2 regions of the Cytobacillus sp. ABV4_503 genome follow, and region 2 is predicted to be linked to the other one. Evidence: predicted binding sites of a transcription regulator. Region 2 holds the regulator's gene; the other holds the start of a gene.
The links. The regulator Rex, encoded in region 2, represses fermentation and respiration genes when NADH is low (regulators of the CRP and FNR family bind a similar motif). The targets are predictions, from matches to a motif close to TTGTGAAATATTTCACAA.

Region 1: a site for Rex is predicted at 11,367-11,384, ahead of qoxA (cytochrome aa3 quinol oxidase subunit II). Genes of this name have one in related genera too.

What each region holds. Positions count from the first base shown of each region.
Region 1 covers NZ_JBSWTH010000001.1:2,155,273-2,173,901, reverse strand. Annotated here, with positions in the region: gene ACXAD1_RS10915 (ABC transporter substrate-binding protein) at 1-559, shown strand, start outside; gene ACXAD1_RS10910 (divergent polysaccharide deacetylase family protein) at 646-1,419, shown strand; gene ACXAD1_RS10905 (lmo0937 family membrane protein) at 2,110-2,262, shown strand; gene ACXAD1_RS10900 (ATP-binding protein) at 2,392-3,705, opposite strand; gene ACXAD1_RS10895 (AAA family ATPase) at 3,900-5,630, opposite strand; TPP riboswitch at 5,897-5,999, shown strand; gene thiT (energy-coupled thiamine transporter ThiT) at 6,065-6,664, shown strand; gene ACXAD1_RS10885 (hypothetical protein) at 6,767-7,036, shown strand; gene ACXAD1_RS10880 (hypothetical protein) at 7,159-7,398, shown strand; gene qoxD (cytochrome aa3 quinol oxidase subunit IV) at 7,478-7,783, opposite strand; gene qoxC (cytochrome aa3 quinol oxidase subunit III) at 7,784-8,389, opposite strand; gene qoxB (cytochrome aa3 quinol oxidase subunit I) at 8,379-10,355, opposite strand; gene qoxA (cytochrome aa3 quinol oxidase subunit II) at 10,345-11,334, opposite strand; gene ltaE (low-specificity L-threonine aldolase) at 11,719-12,750, shown strand; gene ACXAD1_RS10850 (hypothetical protein) at 12,797-12,973, opposite strand; gene ACXAD1_RS10845 (CAP domain-containing protein) at 13,127-13,969, shown strand; gene ACXAD1_RS10840 (YwzD family small protein) at 13,986-14,132, opposite strand; gene ACXAD1_RS10835 (hypothetical protein) at 14,404-14,532, shown strand; gene ACXAD1_RS10830 (DMT family transporter) at 14,575-15,513, opposite strand; gene ACXAD1_RS10825 (beta-propeller domain-containing protein) at 15,661-17,829, shown strand; gene ACXAD1_RS10820 (DUF3231 family protein) at 17,993-18,629, shown strand, end outside.
Region 2 covers NZ_JBSWTH010000001.1:1,579-12,431, forward strand. Annotated here, with positions in the region: gene tsaB (tRNA (adenosine(37)-N6)-threonylcarbamoyltransferase complex dimerization subunit type 1 TsaB) at 1-301, shown strand, start outside; gene rimI (ribosomal protein S18-alanine N-acetyltransferase) at 320-769, shown strand; gene tsaD (tRNA (adenosine(37)-N6)-threonylcarbamoyltransferase complex transferase subunit TsaD) at 769-1,797, shown strand; gene ACXAD1_RS00040 (ABC-F family ATP-binding cassette domain-containing protein) at 2,026-3,948, opposite strand; gene moaC (cyclic pyranopterin monophosphate synthase MoaC) at 4,139-4,621, shown strand; gene ACXAD1_RS00050 (redox-sensing transcriptional repressor Rex) at 4,649-5,293, shown strand; gene ACXAD1_RS00055 (YdiK family protein) at 5,315-5,518, opposite strand; gene ACXAD1_RS00060 (CPBP family intramembrane glutamic endopeptidase) at 5,565-6,290, opposite strand; gene groES (co-chaperone GroES) at 6,608-6,892, shown strand; gene groL (chaperonin GroEL) at 6,953-8,584, shown strand; gene ACXAD1_RS00075 (DUF4317 domain-containing protein) at 8,719-9,903, opposite strand; gene ACXAD1_RS00080 (YwqI/YxiC family protein) at 10,165-10,461, opposite strand; gene ACXAD1_RS00085 (YwqH-like family protein) at 10,478-10,834, opposite strand.

The sequences.
Region 1 (18,629 bases), 2.2 Mb from region 2:
GATAGACGGGGCAAGGGAAGTAATGGGCATGGGTCTCAACAGTCTTCATTATTCCCTGAATGACAAAAATACAGACCATTTGATCGAAGCTAAAGAAAAGCTCGATCGTCTTACACCTAACATTAAAGCTATTGTGGGTGACGAAATCAGAATGCTGATGGAAAATGATGAAGCCGGCATTGGCGTGGTATGGTCAGGTACGGCACAGGAGCTTATGTGGGAGAAGGATAATCTGGAATATGTGCTTCCGAATGAAGGCTCCAATCTTTGGTTTGATAATATGGTCATCCCTAAGACTGCCAAAAATCCGGAAGCGGCCCACCAGTTCATGAATTTTATCCTTGACCCGGAAAATGCGGCACAAAATACAGAATACGTTGGATATTCAACGCCGAATAAAGAAGCACTGAAATATATGGACGAAGAAACAATCTCAGATGAACGATTCTATCCGGATGAAGAAATGACAGCCCGGCTGGAGGTATATGAGAATCTGGGAAAAAGGATGCTTGCTTATTATAATGAGCTTTTCCTTGAGTTTAAAATGCATTCAAAGTAATGTACTGCCAGGATTAATTCCTGGCAGTTTTTGCATTGGAACTGATTAAATGATTCAGGGAATACTAGCCAAAAGGAGGATGGAAAATGAAAATATTCTTCGGCATATATTTATTGATTTTTTCATTCGCAAGTATAGGAACTCACACAACTGCTGCCCCAGTAAAACCTGAATTGGCGATTGTCATTGATGATCTTGGAAACAACATGAAGGGAACAGCAGAAATGATGGAGCTTCCGGTGACCTTAACGGTTGCCATCATGCCTTTCATGCCAACGACAAAAGAAGATGCACAACTGGCAAGCAAAAATGGGCATGAAGTGATCGTTCATATGCCGATGGAGCCGAAAAGAGGAAAGAGGAGCTGGCTTGGGCCGGGGGCCATCACAACAGATTTAACCGATGAAGAAATCCGCCGCAGGGTGGAGAGTGCCATTAAAGAGGTGCCTCATGCGGTCGGGATGAATCACCATATGGGTTCAAGAGCCACTGAAAATGAGCGGGTCATGAGAATTGTCCTGGAAGTATGCAAAGAACACGGATTATTTTATCTCGACAGCAAAACAACCGGCAAAAGTGTAGTCGGGAAACTGGCGAATGAATTGGGTGTACCATATGTTGAAAACAATATTTTCTTTGATGATATCTATACTACTGCCCATATCACAAAACAGGCAGACAGACTCGCTGAAAAACTGGTGAAAAATGAACGCATCATCGCAATCGGCCATGTTGGCATCACAGGAACAAAGATGGTAAATGTGCTTAAAGAGTATATACCTGTTTATAAAAAGAAAGCAGAAATAGTGCCGCTGTCAGAACTGATTCCAGGCTATGAACTTATTGACGAAGGACCTTGAACTAAAGCTTAAGCTCCTGATCAGATGAACTTCCACTAAAAACCGCCACGTCCTGTGGCGAACGTTGAAGCCAGCACATCCTGTGCAAGTCCGACAGGCATATGACGAATCACGCAGGAAACCTTCCGAAGCAAGCTTTAGTCGGGCGATGTATCCGTTGACGAAGCGTTCCTTGTCCTAATTTCTGGAGTGATTTGGCTTATGACCCTAGGGGCTAGGCGCTGGAGATAGATGCAATCTTTCCACAGAGTGATTCACACTGTTCCATCCTATTAATAAAAGCTGCAAGCCTGGTGTGGTTTGCAGCTTTGTTCATGGTGTGTAATAAAACGGTGTAATGGTGAAATACGGTTTAAATCCTAAAAGGTGGCCGCCCACATTCCGGTCTGGTTAGTCCCGCAACGAAGCGATGTTAGAAGAGGTGGGCGACCGTGAATATAGTATATGCAGTGATGCAAAAAGGATGCAGCAAAACTTCCTTGAATACAGGAAGGTTTTGTATAATCTTGCTGCAAAAGTGCTTGAACATGAAATACTTTCTGAATAGAAGTATCCATTCTTTGCAAAATATAACATTGTCAGAACTGTAAAAAGTGGGGCAATGTTTTTTTGTGTTTTTCAATTACTCATGAATTAGTCCCGATTGTAAGGGGTATGTAAATAATAAATCAACAGGAAGGAGTGAATTGCATGCTTTGGACTATAGCAGGTATTCTGCTTGTATTATGGATACTCGGATTAATATTTAAAATAGCGGGAGGCATCATTCATATACTGCTTGTAATAGCAGTGATCATCATTGTTGTAAACTTTATAAGAGGCCGTGCATCCGGCAGGGGATAAATGAAAAAAGCCTTCAGTTTTTTGGAGGCTTTTTTCTGTGGTTTATTTTTAAGTTAATGTTTTGATTCATCACCAACCTGTGCTGTCGAGCATTAATTTTCGGCAGGATTCCCATTCAGTCATTTTGAGTTAACTCTCATTTATACGCTGACTTTCAGACCTGTTCTGGAATGAAGTCTGCCGGATCACTTCGGACGAGTAATATAGAGGCAGCGAAATAGTAAAGCAGGTTCCTATATTTTGTGTACTTTCTATTGCATATTTTCCTTTCAAACGATTGATGATGTCAAAAGATATCATTAATCCTAAGCCGGTTCCTTTCGTTTTTGTTGAGTAATAGGGCTGACCGAGCATTTGGAGTTTTTCTTTTGACATTCCGACACCTTCATCTTTAATTAGTATATCGGCTGTAGTATTTCTTTTGAATGCTGAAACCTCTAGAATTCCGCCATCAGGCATTGCTTCTATACTATTTTTCATTAAGTTTATAAATAATTGCTTAATTTCATTTGGGTTACCAATGATAAAAATGCCTTCAAAAATACTTGTCCTTATTTCAACCTTTGTCATCAGTCCATATGGCCGCATAAAATCAGCCACTTCCAATAATACTCCGGAAAGAGAAACTTGACTGACAACAGGAGTTTCCGGGCGTGCAAGTGAGAGGAAATCACTAATAATATGATTGGTTCTGTCCAGTTCCTCCAAAGAAACTTTAATAAAGGACTTTTGATCTGCAGTCAGGTTTTTTTCATTTTTAAGCATTTGCAGAAAACCTCTTACAGTAGTCATTGGGTTTCTAATTTCATGGGCGACGGACGCAGCCAGCTGACTGATCGCATTGATTTTTTCCGCATCTCTCAGTTTTTGCATCATCATTTCCTGAAGCAGATTCATTTCAATTAAATAGATGATCATAGAAAGAGTCACAATAGAAACTGCTGAAAACAATAGCAAGTATACAGCGTCTTCTTTAATATCCTTTTGGAGGAAAATAACATACCTGGTTACCGTAATGGGAAGATAAAATAAAACAGCTATACTGAGTTTTTGTTTAAATGTACATTTTTTATAGAATTTTGAAGCATAGAAAAAGAGCACAGACATAATTGCGTAATTTACGAGCGCAATCGAAATATCTCCTGGTGAAAAAAAGCCCTTAAAAGTAATCAATACTAAAATAACCAGGAAGCCTGCAAGAGGCTTAATGTAAAAATAGGCGACAAAAACAGGAATAAATTTCAAGTCAAAAAACTGACCGCTTGCAATTTCCACCGGAAAAGTCATAGTCAGGAAAAGCGCTAAAAAAAGAACAGATAAAAGCGGGGCAGAAGTCTTCCAGCCATCCCCCCGATGTGAAGAGATTTTATGGATAAAAGGAATCATTATCATAATTAGAAAGTGAAAAATCAAGTCAGCTGTAAAATCATACAAAAGAACCATCCCTCCAACATGCAGGTATATTAGTAATTAAACAAAAGAGAGGAAGAATCCTTTATATGGGAACATTTATTTATTCTGAACTATAGGAGATAACCATTTGTTTACATAACATTATTATGGATTAATTTTTGAATATTTACTAATGAACTGCATTTCCAATATAAAAACCGGCCTGCAGGGGGGCCGGTTTCTCATCATGCTATTACCATTTCAGACTTCAATTCTCCAACAATCTTCTGGACTTCACTGCCTTCCAGAGTTTCTTTTTCAAGAAGGGCCTCTACCAGTGTTTCAAATTGAGGGTGATGATTTGCAATGATCAATTCGCATCTTTCCAGTGCTTTCTGGAAAAGATCCTGCATTTTTGCTTCTTTTTGACCTTTGTTAAAGGTAAGCTCAAAGCCGTTATCAAGTAAACCGGTATCAACCATTTGCTCAATGATGTGCTTGGCTTGTTTAACATCACCGCTTACTCCAATGCTGTGCTCGCCAAGAATCATTCGTTCTGATACACCGCCTGCGAGAATCATGGCAACCTGATCAAGCAATTCACTTGTTGTCGATAAGTGAAGTTCTTTTTGTATTGGTGCTACATACCCAAGTGCTTCGCCGCGCGGAATGATGGTTGCTTTGCGGACGGATCCGGGTTTTGTTAAAGCAGCCACTAATGCATGGCCAGCTTCGTGTATGGCAACCCGCTGCTTTGTACCGTGATCCTGCAATGCCCGGGTGGTTGTTCCCAGAATGGTCCGGTCAAGCGCATAATCCAAATCTTCTTTTGAGATAATTTCCTGGCCGTTACGGACAGCTCTGCGGCTTGCCGTTTCAAAAAGGGAATGAAGATCTGCACCTGAGAAACCAGAGGTGCTTTCTGCTAAATCACCAAGTGTTGTCATGACATCCTCAGCCAGTAATCTATTTTTTGTGTGAATATTGATAATCTCTCTTCGGCCCTTTGTATCAGGAAGAGGGACATTGAAGGAGAAGTCAATCCGTCCCGGACGGAGGAATGCTTCATCAAGCATATCCTTCCTGTTTGTCGCTGCAATAAATAGTATTCCATCATTGGAATGGCCGCCGTCCAGCTGGACTAGCAGCTCAGTTAACGTCTTTTCGCTTTCTTCTCCGCCATGCTGCTTTCTTCTGCCTGCCAATGCATCTACTTCGTCAATGAAGACGACGGCAGGAGAATGCTTTCTTGCATTTTGGAAAAGGTTTCTTACTCGGGAAGCTCCCACACCAACGAACAACTCATTAAAACCGGAACCGCTGGTTGAGAAAAAAGTGGCTCCAAGTTCTTTAGCGATTGCCTGAGCCAGCAATGTTTTTCCTGTTCCAGGAGGCCCGTATAATAGAATTCCCTTCGGCGGCTTAATCCCCATTTTCAGAGAGCGCTCAGGTTCTTTTAATATAGAAAGAGTCTGCATGATTTCCTCTTTCATTTCTTCCTGAATTCCGCCAACATCTTCCAGTGAAATGGAAGGAAGGGCCTTTGGCTTAGATACACTTTGTTTCATGGTATTTGTAGCACCCATTCCGCCTTTTCCTGACTTAAACAGGTAAATGCCAATGGCTATAAACAAAAGGACTACACCGCCCAGAATCCAAGGGGTATAAGGTCCTGTGGTTGCGAACGTATATTGTATATTATAGGTTTCTACTAATTTATCAACCATCTCACTGTTGGGAGGCACATGGGAGATGTACTCGCCATCAGGGGCTGTGATCAGCAGTTTCCCATTTTTGTATTCCTGTACTGCAACAGTCTTTCCATCCTGGGAGGCAATAATTTTTTCCACAGAAGAAAACGGAACTGTCACATCCTTATTTCCTGCTTGTACGGTCCAAATAACCGCCGCCAAAATCACCGTGATCACCAATGCAATAGAAACAATCGTCGAAGGCTTCTTTAGACGTGATTTCAACTATTTCCCTCCTCATTGAACATACCTACATTATAAGGAAATAGTATTGTTAATAACAGGGTTTTACTTTTTTTAAACGTTGTAAATTATGGAAAAATAGTATAGTTTATAAGAAAGTGTGCTACAACAGCTATCAGATGGCATAAATATGTGAAAAAAATGTGACAAGCAGGGTGAAAACCTGGCATATAAATTAAAAAAGTTTTTTCAAAGAATCCTTTTCACAATGTTTCATTTCATATATACTAAAATCGGATAATTCAATAACGTGCCACAAGGGGAGCATTTTGCTGAGAGTGAATAGTTCGCTGTTCTGACCCTTTGAACCTGTTAGATAATGCTAGCGCAGGAATGTGGAATAAAAGGCGGAAGGAGATTTTCTGCCTGCTTGTTCTCCCTTGGGGTATCGTCAACGATTAAAGGGGGATTTTTTTATGAAAAAATTAAGCTTAACTGCGATGATTGAAGCTTCATTTTTTGCAGCATTTGCCATCATTCTGGATTTTCTGCCATCAATCAAGCTGTCACCGTCTATTTCCATTTCCGCCGCGATGATTCCGATCTTTATTTTGGCTTTCAGGTGGGGTTTTAAGGTAAGCTTCATCGCAGGCCTCTTATGGGGAATTTTGCAGATTTCCATGGGAGATGCCTGGATCGCCACTCCGCTTCAGGCATTTATTGAGTACTTTGTCGCATTTGCCTGTATTGGTTTTGCCGGTTTGTTTTTCCGGCCAATTCAAAATCAGCTGCACAGGGGAAACAAGAACAAAGCATTGGGCTGGATAGTTTTAGCTGTGTTTGCCGGAAGCCTTGCCAGGTATTTCTGGCATTTCATAGCAGGTGTATTTTTCTTTGGAAGCTATGCGCCAGAAGGGATGTCGCCTGTATTATTCTCCTTCATGGCAAATGGCGCAACAATGCTTGGTGCTGCTATTCTTTGTTCCATTTTAGCAGCATTAATTATTTCTTCGGCACCTGGATTAATCATGAGAAAATCAGATGAAATTATTCAATCGCAAAAACATGCTTCCTGATTATAATCTGCCTCTTTGAATATATTTCAAAGAGGTTTTTTTCATATCTTAGGAAACTCCTTATGAAAAATGGGTATATTACTCAAAAAGGGGAGTGATTGTTTGTCAAACACATTGCAGGGTAACATCATAACAGGTGTCTTTGATGCAGAAACCAGTGCCTTTGAGATCCAAAAGGTTAAAAGTTTCACTACCCAGTCGATTCTCAACAAAAATCAATGTGAAAATTTGTATAACTATTTAGCCATCCATGAGGAAGATGAGGGAGGACAAATTATTACACTGTACGATCAAATGCCGTTAATGCTGACCAGGCAGGAAATATGCAGTTTAAAGAAAGATTTGGAGAACATTAAAAAACTATATCAGTAGAAAATCGCTTTGCATCTTGCAAGGCTTTTTTTCTTGCCAAATTAAATTTGACAAATTTGTGACAAAAAGTTTGACAAATTTGTGAACATAGTTAGAATATTAAATAAAAGGGGATGAAAAACATGACATTAAAACAGCAAAAGGTTCTTCACTTTTTTAGGAATGTTACAGCAGCAGGTATACTTTTAGGATTAATTGTCTTTATTTCCAGCTTTTTTGTAAGCGGTATCACGGGTGAGTATGTTTTATCAATCGGCTTAAGCATTATGGTATCATCCATGCTAATTTTTGGATTTGGATTTTTTATCAATGTAATGGAAGAAATGACAAAGGGAAGCAAGGGAATCAGACAATACAAATAAAACCGGCCTCCAATAGGGAGACCGGTTTTTTGTATTATTTGGTTCATCGGTTGGACATGGCGCTTCTGCTTATCTTTAATTAATGAGCAGCGTGCCCAGAAGTCAGAACCCAAATTGAACCCACTACAATAACGATAACCATAAATACGGCATAAATCATATTTACCAAGTTCGTTTTGCCGTCTTCGCCTTCTCTTAAGTGCATGAACATGAAAAGCTGCATGCCTGCCTGAATGACAGCCAGTGAGCCGATGATCCACATGATAACTTTAAAAGAGAGGTTCGTTTTTAAGGCAATACCTGCTGCTGCAAATGTCAGCACAAGGGAAACAACAAATCCAATGACATGGCTTATCGGGAAGCTTTTTGATTGATGATGTTCCATTTAAGCCACCAGTCCTTTCAAATACACGAATGTGAAAATAAAGATCCAGACTACATCAAGGAAGTGCCAGTAAAGGCCGATAATAAATGTTTTTCTTGCTGTAGTAGGGGTAAGGCCTCTTTTTAAAAGCTGGATAATGACCATAGTTGCCCAGCCAATACCCAATGTAACGTGGGCTCCGTGTGTACCCAGCAAGACAAATAAGCTGGAAAGGAACGCACTTGTCTGCATCGTTGCGCCTTCATGGGCATAATGGATAAATTCATTAATCTCCATGAATAGGAATCCTGCGCCAAGAGCAAGGGTAATCACCAGCCAGGTAATTAGCCCTTTCAGGTTATGCCGGCGCATTTCAAAAATGGCGATCCCCATTGTAAAGCTGCTTGTCAAAAGGAGGACTGTCTGAATCATGACATCCTTGATCACAAAAATGTCTTTATGTGTTGGACCTCCTGCAAAGCGTTCATATAATACACCATATACTCCAAACAGAGTGGCAAATAGAACGATTTCAGCGCCAAGGAAAACCCAGAAGCCAAGAATATTCATCCGATCCTGTTCAGTTTGATATTCAAGGGGCAAGGAAGTATCCACTTTAGCTGACATGATCATGCACCTCTCCTTCTGTTTTTCTCCAGGCATTTTCAATTCTGTGAATTTCATCTTTTTTAACATGGAAGCCTTCATTGTAATCGAATGAACGGATGATCAAACCAGCAAAAATGCCGATGGCAGCTACAGCTGCAGCAATGTGCCATTCAAATACAAGGAGGAAGCCTGCGATGCCGAAGATGACACCCATATAAATCGGAAGCCAGGAATTGCTTGGCATATGAATCTCTTCAATTTCACTGTCATATAACGTTAAGCCTTCATTCTTTTTCTTCATGTGCCAGAAAGGATCAAGGGATTTAACCTCCGGCAGCTTTGCAAAGTTATAGAATTGAACTGGTGAAGCAGTAGACCATTCCAATGTTCTTGCATCCCATGGGTCGCTTGAGATGTTTCTGTCAGCATAGCGGATGCTCCAGTAAATGTTGTAGCAGAATACCGCGAACCCTGCTGCCAGAATGATCGAACCAATTGCCGATAGCATGAAGAGTGGTGCAAATCCTGATTCCGCAGAGTATGTGTATGCACGTCTCACAGCTCCGTTTAATCCAAGGAAGAACATAGGCATGAATGTTACGTTAAAACCAATAACAAAGAGCCAGAAATGCCATTTTCCGATTTTTTCATTCAGCATGAAACCGAACATTTTTGGCCACCAGTAGTACAGACCTGCAAATACGGCAAATACTACACCTGGAATTAATACATAGTGGAAGTGGGCAACAAGGAATAATGTATTGTGATACTGATAATCCGCTGCACCCATTGCAAGCATTACACCTGTAACCCCGCCTATAACAAAGCATGGGACGAATGCCAGTGCCCAAAGCATGGCGGAAGTAATTTTTATGCGGCCTTTACGCATCGTAAACAGCCAGTTGAACATCTTAACTCCGGTCGGTATGGCTATCGCCATCGTCGTGATGGAGAAGAAAGAGTTAACTGCAGGGCCTGATCCCATTGTGTAGAAATGGTGAACCCATACAACCATACTTAAAAGGGCAATTCCAAGGATGGAAAATACCATTGATTTATATCCAAACAAAGATTTTCTTGAGAATGTTGCAATAACTTCTGAGAAAATCCCGAAAGCAGGAAGGGCAACAATGTAAACCTCAGGATGTCCCCATAGCCAAAACAGGTTAGCCCAAAGCATATCCATTCCTCCGCCTGACACTGTAAAGAAGTGTGTTCCATACAGACGGTCGAATGTCATCAACGCCAATGCAACTGTGAAAATTGGGAAAGCAGCCACAATCAGAATGGATGTTACAAAGGTAGTCCATGTGAACATCGGCATTTTCATCAGTGTCATGCCTTTTGTTCTCATTTTCAAAATCGTGACGATAAAGTTTATACCTGTCATTAGAGTACCGATACCAGCAATTTGCAGTGCGACTGCGTAAAAGTTGTTGCCGATTCCCGGGCTGAATTCCTTGCCTGCAAGAGGGAAGTAAGATGTCCAGCCTGCATCAGGCGATCCTCCGATGACGAAGGAAATATTAAATAGCATAGCTCCGCTGAAAAACAGCCAGAAGCTTAGAGCATTCAGCTGTGGAAAAGCAACGTCACGCGCACCGATCTGCAGCGGAATGACAACGTTCATTAAACCAATTAAGAACGGCATAGCCATGAAAAGAATCATAATAACGCCGTGTGTTGTAAAGATTTCATTATAGTGCTGGGAATTCAAAAACTCCATTTCAGGTCTCGCTGTCTGAGCTTTCATCAGCAAGCCGTCCATTCCGCCGCGGAAAAACATCAATACTGCGGAGATGATATACATGATACCGATTTTTTTATGATCAACTGTAGTCAGCCATTCTGTCCAAAGGTATTTCCACTTTTTTAAGTAAGTGATGCCAGCGACTGCACCAATCATCGTTAACAATATAGCAATCTGTGAACCTAGTATAAGGGGGTCCCCAGTAATAAAAAACTCATCCCATTTAATGCCCATGATGGTCACCTCCATGGTTTTCTTGACTATCATGGCTTTCTTCTTCGCCATGACCTTCGATTACGTTTGGATTCTCATTTTTATAATTGTCATCTTCTTCGAAGGTTTTACCTTGATATCCATGCCCTCTGTAGAGCTCAGGATTTGTATAAGCCTTCGAATTTGGATCAGCATGATTGACCCATTCTAAATGAGTATTGGAATATGTCAGTCTTCCTAAATGAGTAGGCTTCAGCAGCCCTTCATACTCATCTTCCGTTAGCTTGGGAGCTGTATCCTTAACGTCGTCAACCCATTGGTCAAAATCTTCCTGGGTTTGTGCAAGCACTTCAAATTTCATATCCGCATATCCACGGCCGTTAAAGTTCGTGTTCTGGCCTTCATAAGATCCAGGGTTGTCTGCAACAAGATACAATTCTGTTTCCATTTTTGGCATGGTATACTTTTGTCCGCCAAGAGCTGGCACCCAGAAAGATTGCATGGTGCTTGCAGATGTCATCTTAAAGAGAACTGGCGTATCTTCCGGTATATTTACATAGTTCACTGTCTCAATGCCTTCTTCAGGATAGCTGAAGATCCATTTCCAGTCTGCAGATGTTACATGTATTGTAATAGGTTCTTTTTCTTCATAGCCCTTTGGTGTTTCTTCCAGAGCATAAAGAGTTTTTACTGTCGGGATTGTCAGGGCAATGACAATTAATATCGGAATCCCGGTCCAGATAATTTCAAGGAGTGTACTGCCATGCTCCTCCGGGGGTTCATAATCTTTATTTTCAGGTCGTTCCCTGTATTTCCAGACAATGTAGCCGAATAATCCAAATACAACTGCAACGACAAGAAGCATCCAGATCAGGGACCAGTTAATTAATTCGGTTATGCTTCTTGCAACGGGGCCCTGAGGTTCAAATACAACCATATTACAGCCGCTGAGAACCATTAAGGGCAATAGAGCTGTTAAAGAGAGCAGCATTTTCTTCATCTGATGTTTCATCTCCTTTTTGACAAAAACTATTGTTAAATAATTCACAAATAATGTGCGGGTTTTCACAAAGATGCCAAAAAAATATATAGCTGATAAACATAAACATCCTTAAAACCTTTATTTAACTTAGTTATCACTGTGTAAATGATATTAACATAAGCAAATATGAAAAGTTGTGACAAAAGTGAGAAGGAAATAAATGTAAGGTGTTAGAGTGGCTGATAATTTTGCACAAATAGCATTATTGCAGGGTTTTGGCCATCAAAACAACTTTTGAACAAATTTTGAACTTTATTGCGACACCCTAATTACTCTCTTTGTTGAAAAATACTGAATAGTACAGTAACATGGACTAAAAATAGAGAAGGACAGGGTGAGGGTATGATTGATTTAAGAAGTGATACAGTTACAAAGCCAACTGAAGAAATGAGGAAAGCTGCTTATGAAGCAGCAGTTGGGGATGACGTATACGGAGAGGATCCATCAATCAATAAGTTGGAAGAGACCGCTGCTGAGGTGCTTGGTAAGGAGGCAGCTCTGTTTGTAACGAGCGGCACTCAGGGAAACCAGATTGCCATCTTAACACACTGCCGACCGGGCAATGAAATCATTCTTGAAGCAGAAAGCCATATTTTTTATTATGAAAGCGGTGCTTCTTCAGCTTTTGCCGGAGTCCAGACAAGGACGCTAAATGGGACACGAGGTGCAATGAATCCATCAGAAGTGGAGTATGCCATTAGGGGAGAAGATCAGCATTATCCGGAAACTGGATTGATTTGTCTGGAAAATACTCACAATAGAGCTGGCGGTGCCGTAATACCTATTGATAATATGAAAGAAATATACAGCATTGCAAAAAGGAATAATATTCCCTTACATATTGATGGGGCAAGACTGTTTAATGCAGCCGCAGCCTTAAATCTGCCGGCTTCTGACTTGGCTGAACACTGCGACACAGTGCAAGTATGTCTCTCAAAGGGGCTCGGAGCTCCAGTTGGTTCCATTCTTGCAGGCAGCAGGGAGTTTATTGCTGCAGCAAGAAAATGGCGCAAAAGATTAGGCGGGGGACTCCGCCAGGCTGGGATCATAGCAGCCCCGGGAATTGTTGCATTAACGAATATGAGAGAGCGTTTAGCCGAGGATCATGAAAATGCTCAACTTCTTGCTCAGCAGCTTGGGCAAATCAAAGGGATAGAAATCGTAAATCAAGTGGATACAAATATCATTGTGGCTGATGTAAAAAAACTTAAAATGAATTCATCGGAGTTTGTTGAAAGGTTAAAAGCTGAAGGCGTGCTTTCAGGAACTTTTGGACCCTCTTATGTGCGTTTTGTTACTCACTATGATGTTACTAAAAACCAGCTTGAAGATGCAATTAATGCCATACAGAGAGTTTCTGTTCAAATTTCATAATAAAATGTAAAAACGCATGTTTCCCTTAAACATGCGTTTTTCTGTTTCAAATTATTCTTTGCATCGGAACAGCATTGTAATGCTGTGAATGAAAATGACTTTGATGCCAAATGCTGTGATAAGGATAGCCTTGATGAATTGGCTGCCACCAGGGCCCATACTGCATCTGAGGATATCCATAATAATGTGCTCCATTTATGCCTGTAATTATATATTGCCTCAAAGATATTCCTCCTTATTTATCTTTATCAATAAGATATGGCCAAACAATGTTTACGTTCTCTCTCGATGACTTCTCTATTTTTCCACCCATACTTTATGAATGTCTCCATATGATAAGAACGTTATAAAACACTTTCTAAAGGAGAATTGAAAAATGAACTTAAAGAAAAATGTTCTGCCAGGTCTCTTCCTGATTCTCATGCTCACGGCATGTAATAATAACACAGAGCAGGGAATGCACTCCGGGGCATTGACAGATGAAGATCTCCAGGAAATAAGCAATGCAAATAATGTGAATGTGGATAGAGAAAGACGGGGAGCAGCTCCTCTGGAATTGCAGCGTGTAAATAATGGCTATCTAACTATTGACCCGAATTCTTATAGTACAGCAACACCAAGTCAGGAATTTCCACACAGCCAATTAACAGATGATGGCGGAATGCCCTTATTCCAATTCGGAGAAGACCAGCAGCAAGAACAGGGTATGACACCCCAGCAGCCTGAAAGCCGCCAATTTGCGCAGCCAGATCAGCAGGAAGGCGGACAACAGCAGCCGAAATCAGCAGTGCCTCAAGAAGATAGCGATAGAGGACAGGCACCTGCAGCTCAAAATGATGAAATTAACAACTTTGAATCGAAAGTAATTGAATTAACAAATGCAGAACGTCAGAAAAATGGCCTAAATGCATTAAAATCAGATAATCCGCTAAGTAATGTGGCACAAGCGAAATCAAATGATATGCAGCAGAAAAATTACTTTTCTCATACAAGCCCAACTTTTGGGTCGCCATTTGACATGATGAGGGATTTTGGGGTCAATTACAGCAGCGCTGGCGAAAATATTGCCATGGGACAGCAGACTCCTGAACAAGTTGTTCAAGCATGGATGGAAAGTGAAGGGCATCGGAAAAATATATTAAACAGCACTTTCACACATATTGGTGTTGGATATACGGAAAATGGCTCCTATTGGACACAAATGTTTATAGCAAAATAAAAAGGAAATCGGCACATTAGCCGATTTCCTTTTTATTAATTAAAGGTTCAAGCTGATTTTTTATTTCATCAAGCAATTCATGAATGGTCACTTCGTTATCTGTTTGCCCTTTATCAAGGGCAGATTCCAATAGCTTCGCAAAATCACTAAAGTTAGTTTTCATAATAGCCACCTTCAAACAGCAATGTATTTATGACACTATTCCCTGTTGCGATTTTTTAAAACATTATATACTATCTATTTTCCGGAGTAGACGTGACGAATAATGAACAGCCATTCAATCTTGTTTTTTGAATTTATGTTTAGGTCCAAAAAAAGTCGGGTAATAAATACTGATAAAATTTCTCATCTGCCCCCATACCAGTCTAGTGCATAGCGAATAGTATAGCAGGAAAGAGAATATAGATTCATTTATTAAATCAGGAGGTCTGGTTATGAGATTGGTGCAAATGGATATTGATCAGCTATTGGAATCCACATCGGAAATTGCCGAAGAAGATCTTGGCTATATGATCAGACATGTAGAAATTGATCATTTATTAGAACGAACCCAGGATTGGTAATATATATGGAAACTCCCCGCAGTCAGGAACTGAGGGGAGTTTTTATGCTGAAGACTTATTTTCTTGAAAGTGATTCTTAAGTCGAAGAGATTTTTTAGAAGATAATACAACGCCCAATGCGACAATTCCTCCGCCGATTATCTGATACAAATACAATTTTTCCTCCGTAAAACACAATGAGAATATGATAGCGAAAACAGGAAGAAGATTCAGAAAAACACCTGCTTTGGCAGCTCCTATTAAGGAAACTCCAAAATTCCAGGATAGAAAAGCCATAATTGAAGCCAGGAAACCAACATACAGCAAGATTCCTGCGGAAGTTAAGGATAAGACAGGCTCTTCTTCCATTACAGAATATTCAATCAAGCTTAATGGCGCCAATAGTAATATGCCGAGAAATGATGATGCATAAAAAGAAGATAGTACAGGCAATACGCCTGAATATTTTTTGCCAATGACCGAATACAATGCCCACATAATGACTGCAGCCAAAACGTATAAATCTCCCGCATTTATTTTCCATGTAAGAAACACTTCAATCGATCCCTTTGAAATAATGAATAAAATTCCCAAGACTGACAGGAGAATTCCAGCTCCCTGGTGGGCTAGAAGCTTTTCTCTTAAAATAAATATGGCCAGAATGGCGATAAAAAGTGGTGTTGTGCTGTTTACCACTGATGCATTAATGGAAGTGGTGTATTGCAGGGCAAAATAAATGATTGTATTGTAACCGGCAACACCAGTCATTGCCAAAAGCAAAATGATCCGCTTATGTTGCCAAATAATGTTCCAATCTTTTTTTAGCTGCTTGACCATAAAAGGGGTTAAAAGCAAGAATGCAATAATCCATCTTAATAGGGAAAAGAGGATTGGAGGAAAATAATCGACACCAATTCTCCCAATAACAAAATTACCGCCCCAAATCATGTTCGCTAAAATCAGCATTAAAAAACCGTACCTTTTGTTTGTCTCTCCCAGCAATTGAGAAAACCTTCTTCCTGCACTGTAATAAATTACATTTTACCTTTACCGCCAGGAAAATTCATTAATTTCAGAAATTTAATAAATAATAATTTGTAACTATTGGAAGATTTAACCCGTCAACTTACTTAAAAAGGGGTGTCTTTCATGAAGAAAAAATGGCTTTTTCTAGGCGGAGTCACAATGATTATTATTTTTTTGGCGTCTTTTTCATTCCTTAACAGATTAAAAATTGTCGGTAATCTGGCAGAAAATAATGAAGAAGTTATAGTTCTAAATAATAAAGTATGGGAAATTACGTTTTCAAAAAAACTTAATCCAGATAGTGTTAACAGCCGCTCGGTTTATATTTTAAATGAGAAGGGGGAAAAAGAGCAGGTTAAAATCTCTCTGGAAAATACTAATAAATCCATTGAAATTCAGCCCCCTTCTAAAGGTTATAATTTAAATTCTCCACATTATACCTTGGTCCTGACAAAGGATATCAAAACAAAGGGCGGGCAAAATTTGAATCAATCAGTAAAAACTGCTTTCAAAGTTATAAATACTCTGCCGGCAATCGGCTCAAGAAAAAAATTGAACAATTACTTTTCAAAAATGTCCAATGAAGACAGGACTGTCCTTGCTGGAAGGGATATGGCAGTGAGTGAGGAGAACAGCAGTGAAAAGAGCTCATCAGATTCTGCAGGTGCAGACTATTCCGGGACAAATATTCAAGTAGCGGGTATAGATGAAGCTGATGTGGTAAAAACGGATGGCACGCATATTTACAAAATCACTGATAATAAAGTCCAGATTATTAAGGCCATGCCTGCTGATAAAATGAAGATGGATTCTGTATTAACATTTAATCAAGCCTTCTCTCCCTATCAGTTATTTATAGAAGGGAATCAATTAATAGTTGTGGGCCACAGCTATATAGATGCTCCTGATCATATTGGAAAAGCGGCTTCAGAAAAAAAGATTGCACCTGCATTTCATTCCACAAAAACGATTGTATTCAATATCGAAAATAAACAAAAACCGGTACAAATTAGAGAGGCAGACATCGAAGGAAGTTTGCTTGCTTCCAGGCTAATGGATGGAAAGGTATATTTTATTACAAGTTATTATCCTGAATATTGGATTCTGGAAAGAAATAAAAATGCAGATCTGCGTCCTCGTTATTTTGATACTGCCAAGAGCAGTGAGCAGCAGATCGTTGATTATAATGAGATAAAATATTTTCCTGGTTCCCAAAACGCAAACTATATTAATATAGCTGTATTGAATGTAAGATCAAGCAGAGAGCCACTATCTATCACAAGCTACTTAGGCAGCGGAAACGAATTCTATATGTCCCATAATAATCTATATTTATCAGCCGTCAGCTACAGCAATGAAATCATTGCAGACAGACAGATGCCCCAGCCGGATACGAGCATCTATAAGTTCAATATAAAAGATGGAAAAGTAGAGTTCCAGGCATCAGCTGAAATAGAAGGCACCGTTTTAAATCAATTTTCAATGGATGAGTATAATGAAAACTTCAGAGTGGTAACAACCAGGGGTGAAGCCTGGGACGAAAGAACCCCTTCATCCAACAGCCTTTATATACTGGATAAGAATTTAAAACAGATTGGACAGCTTGAAGACCTGGCTAGAGGGGAACGGATTTATTCTGCAAGGTTTATGAATGACCGAATTTATATGGTTACTTTTAAGGAAACTGACCCGCTCTTTGTCATTGATGGATCAGATCCGAAAAAACCTTCTGTACTGGGTGAATTAAAAATTCCCGGCTTTAGCAATTACCTGCACCCATTGGATGAAAACCATCTGATAGGCTTCGGGTATGATACGAAGATAACAGGAGGCAAAGGTACAGGCAGCCAGCCTGTTATTACTACGGACGGTGTTAAAATATCATTATTCGATGTAAGCAATACAAATAAGCCCGTGGAAAAAGATACCGAAATAATAGGAGGACGCGGAACATATTCACCATTAAATTACGATCACAAAGCTCTGCTCATTCATAAAAAGAAGAATCTATATGGATTTCCCATTTCGATTTACCAGAATAAAGAAGGAAGCCAGTTTGAATCCACATTCGACTTCCAGGGTGCGTTAGTATACAAAATTACTGCCCAAAGTGGAATCGAGCTTCAAAGTAAAATTACCCATCAGACAGAAAATGCAATCTATGAAGAATGGGAAGAGACAATAGAAAGGCTTATTTATATCGGTGATCACATTTATAGCATTTCTCCTAAAAAAGTTGATGCCTACCATATTGATGGATTCAAAAAAGCAGGAGAGCTCGAGTTAAATTAATTTATAGGAACCGGCCTCTTTTCTGGCTGGTTCTTTTTCTTAATGTGCCTGTAAAACAGTATGATGGAAATTAATTTCCATATCTTTGAATGAAAATGCTGAATGAAGGCAAATATAAAGCTGATAGTATATAAATATAATTTTACTAACGGCTGGTGAGAATATGAACGGCAGCAGTATTCCTAAATTAATTTCGTCTGAAATGGCATTGCTCTGGAATACCTATGTAGCAGATACTGCAGCAGTCTGCTGCATAAGGCACTATATAAAAACAAATAAAGATCCAGATGTCCTGCCAGTATTGAAATACGCGCTTTCCATCGCCAAGGATCACATAGACGACATTGCCTCGCTCTTTAAAAAAGAAGAATTTCCAATACCTGATGGATTTAATGAAAAAGACCTGCACAATGACACTCCTAAATTATTTTCGGACGTAACCTATTTAAGATTCATGCATCATTTGGGAAGAACCGGATTGAGTGCCTATTCACTTGCTAAATCAGTTTCTGCAAGAAAAGACGTTCGCAGTATGTTTAAAAAATACTATGAACAAACAGAAAAACTTTTTGATATGGCAGCTGAGGCTATGCAAGAAAAGGGAATTTTCATTCGATCACCATACATAGAATATCCCAAGAAAGTTAAGTATGTATCAGACCATCGTTTTCTGGGCGGGATTGTAGGCAAAAGGAGGCAGCTGCTGGCCATCGAAATTGCCCATCTGGGTACAAATATCGAGTTATCCAATATTGCCAAAACCATGCTTTTGGCTTTCAGCCAGGTAGCTAAACAAAAAG
Region 2 (10,853 bases):
GTCTCTTATGAAAGACCAGCTCCTTCTTGCAAAAGATTGGGCATCAATGCTTTCTGAACAGAAAGAGAAGGTCCTTTTAATGGGGAATGATTTGCCTTTACATAAAGAGGTTTTCGCAGAATCCCTTAAAGACCGGGCTGTGTACGCTTCGCCTGCAGAACATAATCCAAGGCCAGCCGAACTTGCCTTATTAGGCAGAGACCGAGAGCCTGAGGAAGTTCACACTTTTGTTCCTAATTATATTAGGATTGCGGAAGCTGAAGCTAATTGGATAAAAGCAAACCAAGAAAAAAAGCTATAGTGATGAGGAAGCGAACGTATGAATAAATCCTTAACTTTCCGTTTTATGAATGAAGAGGATATTGATGATGTTTTGGAAATAGAGCATAAGTCCTTTGCCACACCCTGGAGCAGGGAAGCCTTTTTTAACGAATTAACACAAAATCAGTTTGCTTTGTATGTTGTTTTAGAAGAAGAAAATAAAGTAATAGGCTACTGTGGAGCATGGATCGTCGTGGACGAAGCTCATATCACAAATGTTGCGCTGCTCCCTGAATATCGCGGGAGAAAGCTTGGAGAAGCTCTGATGCGAAAGTTAATAGAGATTGCGTCTGAAATGGGGGCCATCACGATGACTCTGGAAGTAAGGGTATCTAACTTCACAGCTCAGTCCTTGTACCGAAAGCTTGGTTTTCAAAATGGAGCCATTAGGAAGAACTACTATACTGATAATCAAGAAGATGCTTTAGTAATGTGGGTGAATTTATAATGAAAAAAGATCAATGGATCATGGGAATTGAGACAAGCTGTGATGAATCTGCTGTTGCCATCATTAAGAATGGCCGTGAAATCTCAGCCAATATAGTTGCATCCCAAATAGAGAGCCATAAACGTTTTGGAGGAGTAGTTCCGGAAATAGCTTCCCGCCATCATGTTGAACAGATAACGATAGTGCTGGAAGAAGCATTATATAAGGCTGGCATCACATATTCTGATCTTTCAGCAATTGCTGTGACTGAAGGACCTGGCCTTGTAGGCGCGCTGCTGATCGGGGTTAATGCCGCTAAAGCGGTTGCTTTTGCTCATGGTATTCCTCTTGTAGGCGTGCATCATATTGCTGGACATATTTATGCCAATCGATTGGTTGAAGAAATGGAATTTCCATTACTATCCCTGGTAGTCTCTGGCGGACATACAGAACTGGTCTATATGAAGGAGCATGGCCATTTCGAAGTGATTGGAGAGACAAGGGATGATGCTGCAGGAGAGGCATATGATAAAGTTGCCCGGACATTAAATCTGCCATATCCAGGCGGTCCTCACATTGACAGACTCGCTCATGAAGGGAACCCAACGATTCAGCTGCCGAGAGCATGGCTGGAAGAAGGTTCATACGACTTTAGCTTCAGCGGCTTAAAATCTGCCGTTATCAACACTGTTCACAATGCTGAGCAGCGTGGTGAGGCCATTGTGCCGGAAGATCTTGCCGCAAGCTTCCAGGAAAGTGTTATTGATGTCTTAGTAACGAAAACAGAAAGAGCCGTTGAAGAATATCGGGTGAAGCAGCTGCTGCTCGCAGGCGGAGTTGCGGCGAATAAAGGACTTCGGTCCTCTTTGGAAAAGAAGTTTGGGGGCAAAGCGGATATAAAGCTTATTATTCCTCCATTATCTTTATGCACAGATAATGCAGCGATGATTGGTGCAGCAGGAAGTGTGCTGTTCGAAAAAGGACAATTCGCCGGCCTTGATTTAAATGCCAATCCCGGTTTAGACATCACTATCCACAATGATAAATAAATTAGTAAAAAGTCCCCGACCGAAGAGGGGACTTTTTCTGTGGATAAAATCATTTATTTCAGAATTTTATGTTGATTATGTGGATAAAATCAGTTCGTTTTGTGGATAATGTGGAAAAGTCTGTGGAGAGTATATATAACTGCGTTTTTCTTGTGTTTATCTCTGTGGATAATAAAAAAGACTGGCAGTGACTATTCTACCAGTCTAAAAGTTATGAATTTTCCTTTATTAATCATCAGCTAAAAGTGCCCATTCTTCCATCAACTCTTCCAGCTTTGCTTTTGCTTGATCAGTTTCATTTGTAATGCCCATCACTTTTTCATGGTCTTGATAAACATTCGGATCACAGAGAAGCTGATCATTCATATCAATTGCTTTCTCCAATGCTTCTATTTGCTCTTCAATTTCTCCCATTCTTCTTTTTCGCTGTCGTTCGAGCTTTTTGGCTTCTTTATCATGCTGATAATTATTTTTGTCCTGCTTAACAGGTTGTGATGGAGAGGATTCAACTTGCTCATTAAGTGCAAGCAATTCCTCCTGTTCCTGCTTTTTTTCCACATAATAATCATAATCGCCAAGATACTCTGTTGCACCACTACTGGAAAGTTCAACTACTTTTGTTGTGATTCTGTTGATAAAATATCGGTCATGAGATACAAAGAGAATCGTTCCGGGATAATCAATCAATGCATTTTCAAGAATTTCTTTGCTATCCAGGTCCAAATGGTTTGTTGGCTCGTCGAGGATTAAGAAATTGGCTTTCTGCATCATAAGCTTCGCAAGTGCAAGACGAGCCTTTTCACCGCCGCTCAGTGTTGAAACAGTTTTAAGAACATCATCACCAGAGAAAAGAAAGTTCCCAAGTATTGTCCGAATTTCCTTTTCCGGTTTAAGAGGGTATTCATCCCATAATTCGTTCAGGACTCTTTTGTTGCTGGTGAGTTCCGCCTGTTCCTGGTCATAGTAGCCAATTATCACATTGGAACCGTACTGAATCTCCCCAGAAAAAGAAGGGATTTTTTTGATGATGGTTTTAAGCAGAGTGGATTTGCCAATACCATTAGGCCCAACAAGTGCTATGCTGTCTCCTTTTGCCAGTCGCAGTGAAATATTTCCGCTCACTTTCTTTTCATAGCCTATAGCAAGAGAATGAATATTTAAAACCTCATTGCCAGATTGCCGTTCAATGTCAAAGCCAAAAGAAGCCGATTTCTCGTCTCCAAGCGGCCTGTCCATCACCTCCATTCTTGCCAGCTGCTTTCTGCGGCTTTGCGCCCTTTTGGTTGTGGAGGCCCGGGCAAGGTTTCGCTGGATAAAATCCTGCAGCTTAGCGATCTCTTCCTGCTGTTTCTCGAATTCCTTCATTTCTCTTTCAAAATTCGCGGCTTTTTGATCCAGATATGAACTGTAGTTGCCAGGATACTTTCTTATTTGGCGGCGGGAAATCTCGTAAACCTGGGAAACGACCTTATCAAGGAAATAGCGGTCATGGGAAACGATTAGAATGGCGCCATTGTATCCTTGCAGGTATTGTTCGAGCCATGATAATGTTTCAATATCCAGGTGGTTGGTAGGCTCGTCCAGTATTAAGATATCAGGCTTTGTCAGCAAAAGTTTACCAAGGGCCAATCTGGTACGCTGTCCGCCGCTCAATGATGAAATTTTAGTGTCATAGCCCATTGAGCTGAAGTTGAGTCCGTGGAGAATGGAACGGATATCTGCCTCATATTGATAGCCGCCATTTTCTTTGAAATCAACCTGAAGCTTGTCGTATTCTTTTAAGATGCGTTCATAGGCATCAGAGTTATTTAGGATATCAGGGTCTGCCATTTGTTCTTCAAGGCTGCGAAGCTGTTTTTCCTGCTTCTGCAGATGACTAAAAACAGTCAGCATTTCATCCCAAATGGATAAATCTGATTCCAGGCCGGTATTTTGTGCAAGATAGCCAATTGTAACTTCCTTTGGCTTTAAAATCTCACCGGAGTCATATGTCATTTGTCCGGCAATAATTTTCAAAAGGGTGGACTTTCCTGCACCATTGCGCCCTACTAGCGCAATCCGGTCCCTGGTTTGTACTTCAAGCTTTATATTGGTTAAAATGGGATCAGCGCCAAAATTTTTCGCCAGTTGATTGACTTGTAATAGTATCATGTTCTTTCACCTCGGGTATAGAGTAAGTGTAACTCATTCATATATGTTCGGCAATAAAGGAGACAGGACTATAAGCCCTTCTGCAGGGCATTCAATCAAGACAAAAGGCAAATAAATATGTGAGGAACCATACAATGCACATACAAAGTAACAGAAAAATAGTGTATGATTTTGAAGAGAGGTGTTTTGAATGGCGGATTTTACTCATTTTAATCAAGAGGGAAGGGCAAAAATGGTGGATGTCAGCGATAAGCCTGAGACGTCACGGACAGCCATCGCTCAATCAAGTATTGCTGTTAATCAGGAGATATACGAGAAGATAACATCCAACTCCATGAAAAAAGGGGATGTACTCGCTGTTGCACAAACTGCAGGCATTATGGCGAGCAAGAAAACATGGGACATTATTCCGATGTGCCATCCGCTGCCGCTAAAGGGTGTGGACATTTCATTTTCATGGAAAGCGGAATCGGAAGAGTATGTTCTTATCATTACTGCTTCTGTAAAAACGAAGGGAAATACGGGTGTGGAAATGGAAGCGTTAACAGCTGCTTCGGTCTGTGCTCTGACCGTATATGATATGTGCAAGGCTGTAGATAAAGGAATGGTGATTGGGCCAACCTTTTTAATAGAGAAAACAGGCGGAAAAAATGGAGACTTTAAAAGAAGTTAATTCATCATAAGAAATGGGGATGGACGAATGGCCAATGAACCAATTAAGATACCGCAGGCAACAGCTAAACGGCTGCCTTTATATTACCGCTTTCTAAAAAATCTTCACTCATCAGGCAAACAAAGAGTCTCTTCAGCAGAATTGAGTGAGGCGGTAAAAGTGGATTCTGCTACAATCCGCCGCGACTTTTCGTATTTTGGTGCGTTAGGGAAAAAAGGATATGGGTATAATGTGAATTACCTGCTGAGCTTCTTTCGGAAGACTCTTGACCAGGATGAGCTGACTAAAGTAGCTTTGGTCGGGGTAGGCAATTTAGGAACAGCCTTTCTTAACTATAATTTTCTTAAAAATAATAATACTAAAATAGAAGTAGCTTTTGATGTTGATGAGAGTAAGGTTGGCACGAAAATCGGCGATGTGCCGGTCCATCATATGGATGACCTTGAAGAAGTTATTGTAAATAATAATATTCAGGTGGCAATTTTAACAGTGCCGGCACCGCCTGCCCAGTCTATTACCGATCGGATGGTGAATGCGAAAATAAAAGGAATCCTAAATTTTACACCTGCGAGGCTCACTGTGCCAGCCTCGATTCGTATCCATCATATCGATCTGGCAGTGGAATTGCAGTCACTGGTTTATTTTCTGAAAAATTATCCTGAAGAAGTGTAAAAAAATGAGCCTTTTGCGGGCTCATTTTTTCATTTTATTTTTCAATTTAAAATGCAGGCCAACCATCCGCAGACCGGTGCCAAAATCGAATGTGGCAATTATGATCAGAAAATAAGTAAAGAAACCCCAGGTTTCTTCACGCTGGATATTCTGTATTGCTATAAAGGTGAAAAGGCATCCGAGAAGGATGTAAATAAAGCCTGAAAACAAAGGTGTGCTTCTCATCAAAATCCCCCAGTAAATTTAAAACTCTGCACAGCATTCCACTAAGCTAGAAAAAGCTGATAAAGCTCTGCATTTTTTCCATTTCTTCTAACCATTTTTGCATATTATCCTGATTCAGCTGGATAACTGCAACAAAGGTGTTCATCGCCACATGGGCAAAAATCGGCACAATAATCCGCTTCGTCTTGACGTATAAAAAGGCAAAGGTGAACCCCATTGCCGAGTACAGCAGTACATGTTCAGGCTCAAAATGGGCAAGTGCAAAAATGACTGAGCTGATCAGGGCCGAAAGGAAGAAGTTGAAGCGCTTATGGAGAGAACCGAAAATAATTTTTCTAAAGACGATTTCCTCAAGGATTGGCCCGATGACCGAACTGATTAATATAACGATTGGCGATGCCTCAATGATCCGGATTATCTGCTGCGTATTTTCAGATCCCATTTCAATGCCAATCATATTTTCAATGCTTGCAGCGGTGGCTTGAGCGATCAGGGCCAAAAATATGCCGCCTATTGCCCAGCCCACTGAGCTTGCTGCGGGAGATGCATCCCTATCCAGGCCTCTTTTCATCTCTTTTCTTAATAATAGAAGCGTAATGATCAGTGTGACTGTAAAACTGATGACAAGCCAGTAGGCTACAGCCAGGATCTGCATGTCTTCGGGATTCTGTCCAAGGGCATCTGCAATAAATAACACAAGCGGAACGCCAAACAAACTGGACAGCTGCATAGCAATATAAGCTATTAATATAAACCAATATTCCTTCTTCAAAATGTTATACTCCTTAATCTGAATGTTGGAAAACAAGTCCTAAAGCCATTGTACTCTTAAAAAGGAGCGGGTTTCAAATATCAGCATCAAAGCAGCAAAATACCATGTTTAAAGTGAAGAGCTTCGAAGTATACTTAAGTGGTTGTCTGTGTCGAAAAATAGCGTGTATCGGCGGATGAAATTTTTTCTAAAAAATTTAAGCTTCACCCTTGCAAATAGATATAAGATTCATTAATATAATAATTGTGTTAGCACTCATACAGAGAGAGTGCTAATAAATAAAAATATTTACATATTATTTGAGGAGGTTGTTTCACTTGTTAAAGCCACTAGGTGATCGAATCATTATCGAGCTTGTTGAAACTGAAGAAAAAACTGCAAGCGGCATCGTACTGCCGGACACTGCTAAAGAGAAGCCTCAAGAAGGTAAAGTTGTAGCTGTGGGAACTGGCCGCGTTCTTGAAAATGGCGAGCGTGTTGACCTTGAGGTTGCTGACGGCGACCGTATCATCTTCTCAAAATATGCTGGTACTGAAGTGAAGTACGAAGGCAAAGAATATTTAATTTTACGCGAAAATGACATTCTTGCTGTAATTGGCTAATCGCCATCAAGCGAAGATTATTAAAAGATAAAGCTAAAATTTTTGAGGAGGTTTTTATCAATGGCTAAAGAGATTAAATTTAGTGAAGAAGCTCGCCGCGCGATGCTTCGCGGTGTGGATTCCCTTGCAAATGCGGTAAAAGTAACTCTTGGACCTAAAGGACGCAACGTGGTTCTTGAGAAGAAATTCGGTTCTCCATTAATCACTAATGATGGTGTGACAATCGCAAAAGAAATCGAACTTGAAGATGCTTTTGAAAACATGGGTGCAAAGCTTGTTGCTGAAGTAGCAAGCAAAACAAACGATGTTGCCGGTGACGGTACAACAACTGCAACTGTTCTTGCTCAGGCAATGATCCGTGAAGGACTTAAGAATGTAACTGCAGGCGCCAACCCTATGGGCATCCGCAAAGGAATCGAAAAAGCTGTTTCTACAGCTGTTGAAGAGTTAAAAGCTATTTCAAAGCCAATTGAAAATAAAGAATCCATCGCACAGGTTGCTGCAATCTCTGCCGCTGACAATGAAGTTGGCCAGCTGATTGCTGAAGCAATGGAGCGCGTTGGCAACGATGGCGTTATTACAATTGAAGAATCTAAAGGATTCACAACTGAGCTTGATGTAGTAGAAGGTATGCAATTCGACCGCGGATACGCTTCTCCATACATGGTTACAGATTCTGATAAGATGGAAGCGGTTCTTGAAAACCCTTATATCTTAATCACTGATAAGAAGATTACAAGCATCCAGGAAATCCTTCCTGTACTTGAGCAGGTTGTACAGCAAGGCAAGCCTTTATTGCTTGTAGCTGAGGATGTTGAAGGTGAAGCACTTGCTACACTGGTAGTGAATAAGCTTCGCGGAACTTTCAACGCGGTAGCAGTAAAAGCTCCTGGCTTCGGTGACCGCCGTAAAGCTATGCTTGAAGATATCGCGATTCTGACTGGCGGTGAAGTAATCACTGAAGAGTTAGGCCGTGACCTTAAATCTGCTACAATCGACTCTTTAGGACGCGCTTCTAAAGTGGTTGTTTCAAAAGAAAACACTACGATCGTTGAAGGTGCTGGAGACAGCGCGCAAATCGGCGGCCGTGTGAACCAGATCCGCACTCAAATGGAAGAAACTACTTCTGAATTTGACCGCGAGAAATTACAAGAGCGCCTGGCTAAGCTAGCTGGCGGTGTGGCCGTGGTTAAAGTTGGTGCTGCTACTGAAACTGAATTGAAAGAGCGCAAGCTTCGCATCGAAGACGCCCTTAACTCTACACGTGCTGCTGTAGAAGAAGGCATCGTTTCCGGTGGTGGAGTTGCCCTTCTAAACGTATACAACAAAGTGGCTGCTATCCAGGCTGATGGCGATGAAGCTACAGGAATCAACATCGTATTGCGTGCGATGGAAGAGCCTGTACGCACAATTGCACACAATGCAGGCCTTGAAGGTTCTGTAATTGTTGACCGCTTAAAGCGCGAAGCAGTTGGAACAGGCTTCAACGCTGCTACTGGCGAGTGGGTAAACATGATCGAAGCTGGTATCGTTGACCCAACTAAAGTAACTCGTTCAGCTCTTCAAAACGCTGGATCTGTTGCAGCTATGTTCTTAACTACTGAAGCAGTAGTTGCTGACAAGCCGGAAGAAAATGCTGGCCCTGCAATGCCTGATATGGGCGGTATGGGTGGAATGGGCGGCATGATGTAATTTAAAGCGTTGAATCCAACGTTTTAAAGTATCTTCCTCCAGAACATAGGGACAGGTTACATGTCCCGCTGATCCCTAAAATGCTTATAACTCAAACAAAAAAGGAATTCCTATTCGGGAATTCCTTTTTTTATTTATTCTTTATCCGAACCCCCGCCAAATGTTTCGGGAATCATGGTGAAGCCTTCAATCACGGTATCTTCTTCCACCTCGATCATCAGGTAACGCTTGCCATCAAAATGGACTTGTTTGACATATCTCAGGTCTTGCGGGCAGATGGATATGTTGGCTGCCTTCGTGCTGATTTTTATTGATTTTGAATTGTATTTGGGCAGGACGCTGCTTGCCTTTATTTCATATTTGTCATCATCGATGATTTTTTGATAAGCAGATTGGACCTTTTCTGAGTTAATATCTTCGAGACCGCTCACCTTTAAAACACGTTCTACGTCTTTGGAATCCAGCTTCGGCGGTTCATCCTCTTCGTTTTCCACGATCATCCGGTTAATCTCTTCATATACGCTGGAAAGTGTTGATGTGCTTAGCTGATCTCCTGTTACGTCTTTAATAATTTCCTCAAAAACGATTTTATCATCCTGCGCCGTCATCGTTTCTTCCCCGTTTAAAACGTCCTCTATGAACAGGTGGTCGGGCTCATGGACCTTGCCTGCTGAATACAAGACATGATTGACATCAGCAGCATGATCGGTGAAGCAAGGAAATAGGAACCCTGAAATTGGTGCTTTGAGGTTGATAATCGGATCAACAGTAAAATGATACTTAAATTCCTTTTCTACATAGTCAAAAAGCAGTTCTTTCTTCGGTTCCTGCGTGTTATTTATGCTGCAGAGAATAAAGGGATGAGAATATACGGCATCCCTTTCACTTTCCTCGGCTTCTGCATTGCGGCGTTTCATTGGCTTAAGATATTCCCCGCGAATGAACGTAACGACAATATCCTTTTCATATTGCCGGATTCCCAGCATTTTGCCGACTATCTGAAGCATTTGATCCATCCAGCCTTCAGCATCACTGCTTAGCAATCCTTGATGCAGGATGAGCTGACTGCTGTTTTCGGCATCCCGCTGAAACTTTAATTCAAAGAGCTTTTCATCCAATTGGCCGCCCAGCAGCTTTTTGAAGTTATCCATAAACAGCTCCTGCTGATCCTGGTCCAGCATTTCAAAGGGCTGGCTCTCATAATGATAAATCTCGCTTGATTCCTTCATAATATAGACATTAAAAATATCTGAGATCTTTAGTAAGTCATTATTTAACTTAAATTGTTTCCGAATCTGTGCGATGTCTTTCTTGTTCACGGTTAAAATCCACTCCTAAGCTGCCCAATATGCATATTTACTAGAATAACAAAATACATCAGCTCTATAAATTATTATTTATTTTCGTTTTTTGATAAGGGTTTTTTAATGGAGATTTGAAAGAGGGGAGGTGACTGTAGAATCCTGATATTTTGGCAGCATTGAGGGTATAAAAAGAGACTTCCCATAAGTTGAGCAAAACTTGTGTGAAGCCTCTTATTTTATGAAAAAGGGTTGTTGAACTATCACACGGCAGCTGTGCTAAGGCATTCTTTTTTGTGCACCGCTCTGTATACCCCTGGAAAGCAGCCGATCCGATTCATCTAAAAATTGCACGGATTGTCGCGTTGTTTCTTCGTTTTGCAGCAATACAGATTTATACGTCTCTGTCACCTGCTGAAGCTGCCTATTTAAAACATTCAATTTATTGATGAAATCAAGGACATTATTCTCCCCAATAGTGGATGGAAGGAATGGCTGGAGCCCGTTAGCGGAGGCTTGAAGTTTAGAGAGTGCCTGTTCTATTTCGCTTATCCTTAGCTTAATCTCAGTATCCATTCTCAGTACCTCCTCATTATTTCTTCGACCTCTCTGCTGCAAGCTGTGCTTCCAGGGAAGCGATCGTTTGTTTGATAGAATCGATTTCCTGCTGGATCTGCTGCTGCTTCCGGCTTATGGCTGAAAACACTTCATGAAACTGATTTGATTCAAGGTCAGTGTAACTCGTAAGCATTTGTTCAAACCGGATATCCTCAAATTCATCTGCCAGCTTTCCCTGCCAGGTAAAAGGGGAAAGATCAGGCTTTGTGACGGTATGCCGATAGTGGTTAAACTCCTGCTGTTTTCCTTGGAGCTCTCCCTCACAGGCCAGCAGTCTCTGCTGATCACTTTGTTTCTTCGCCAATAAACTGTAGTAATATCCTAAAGACATGAATATTCACCTCTATATA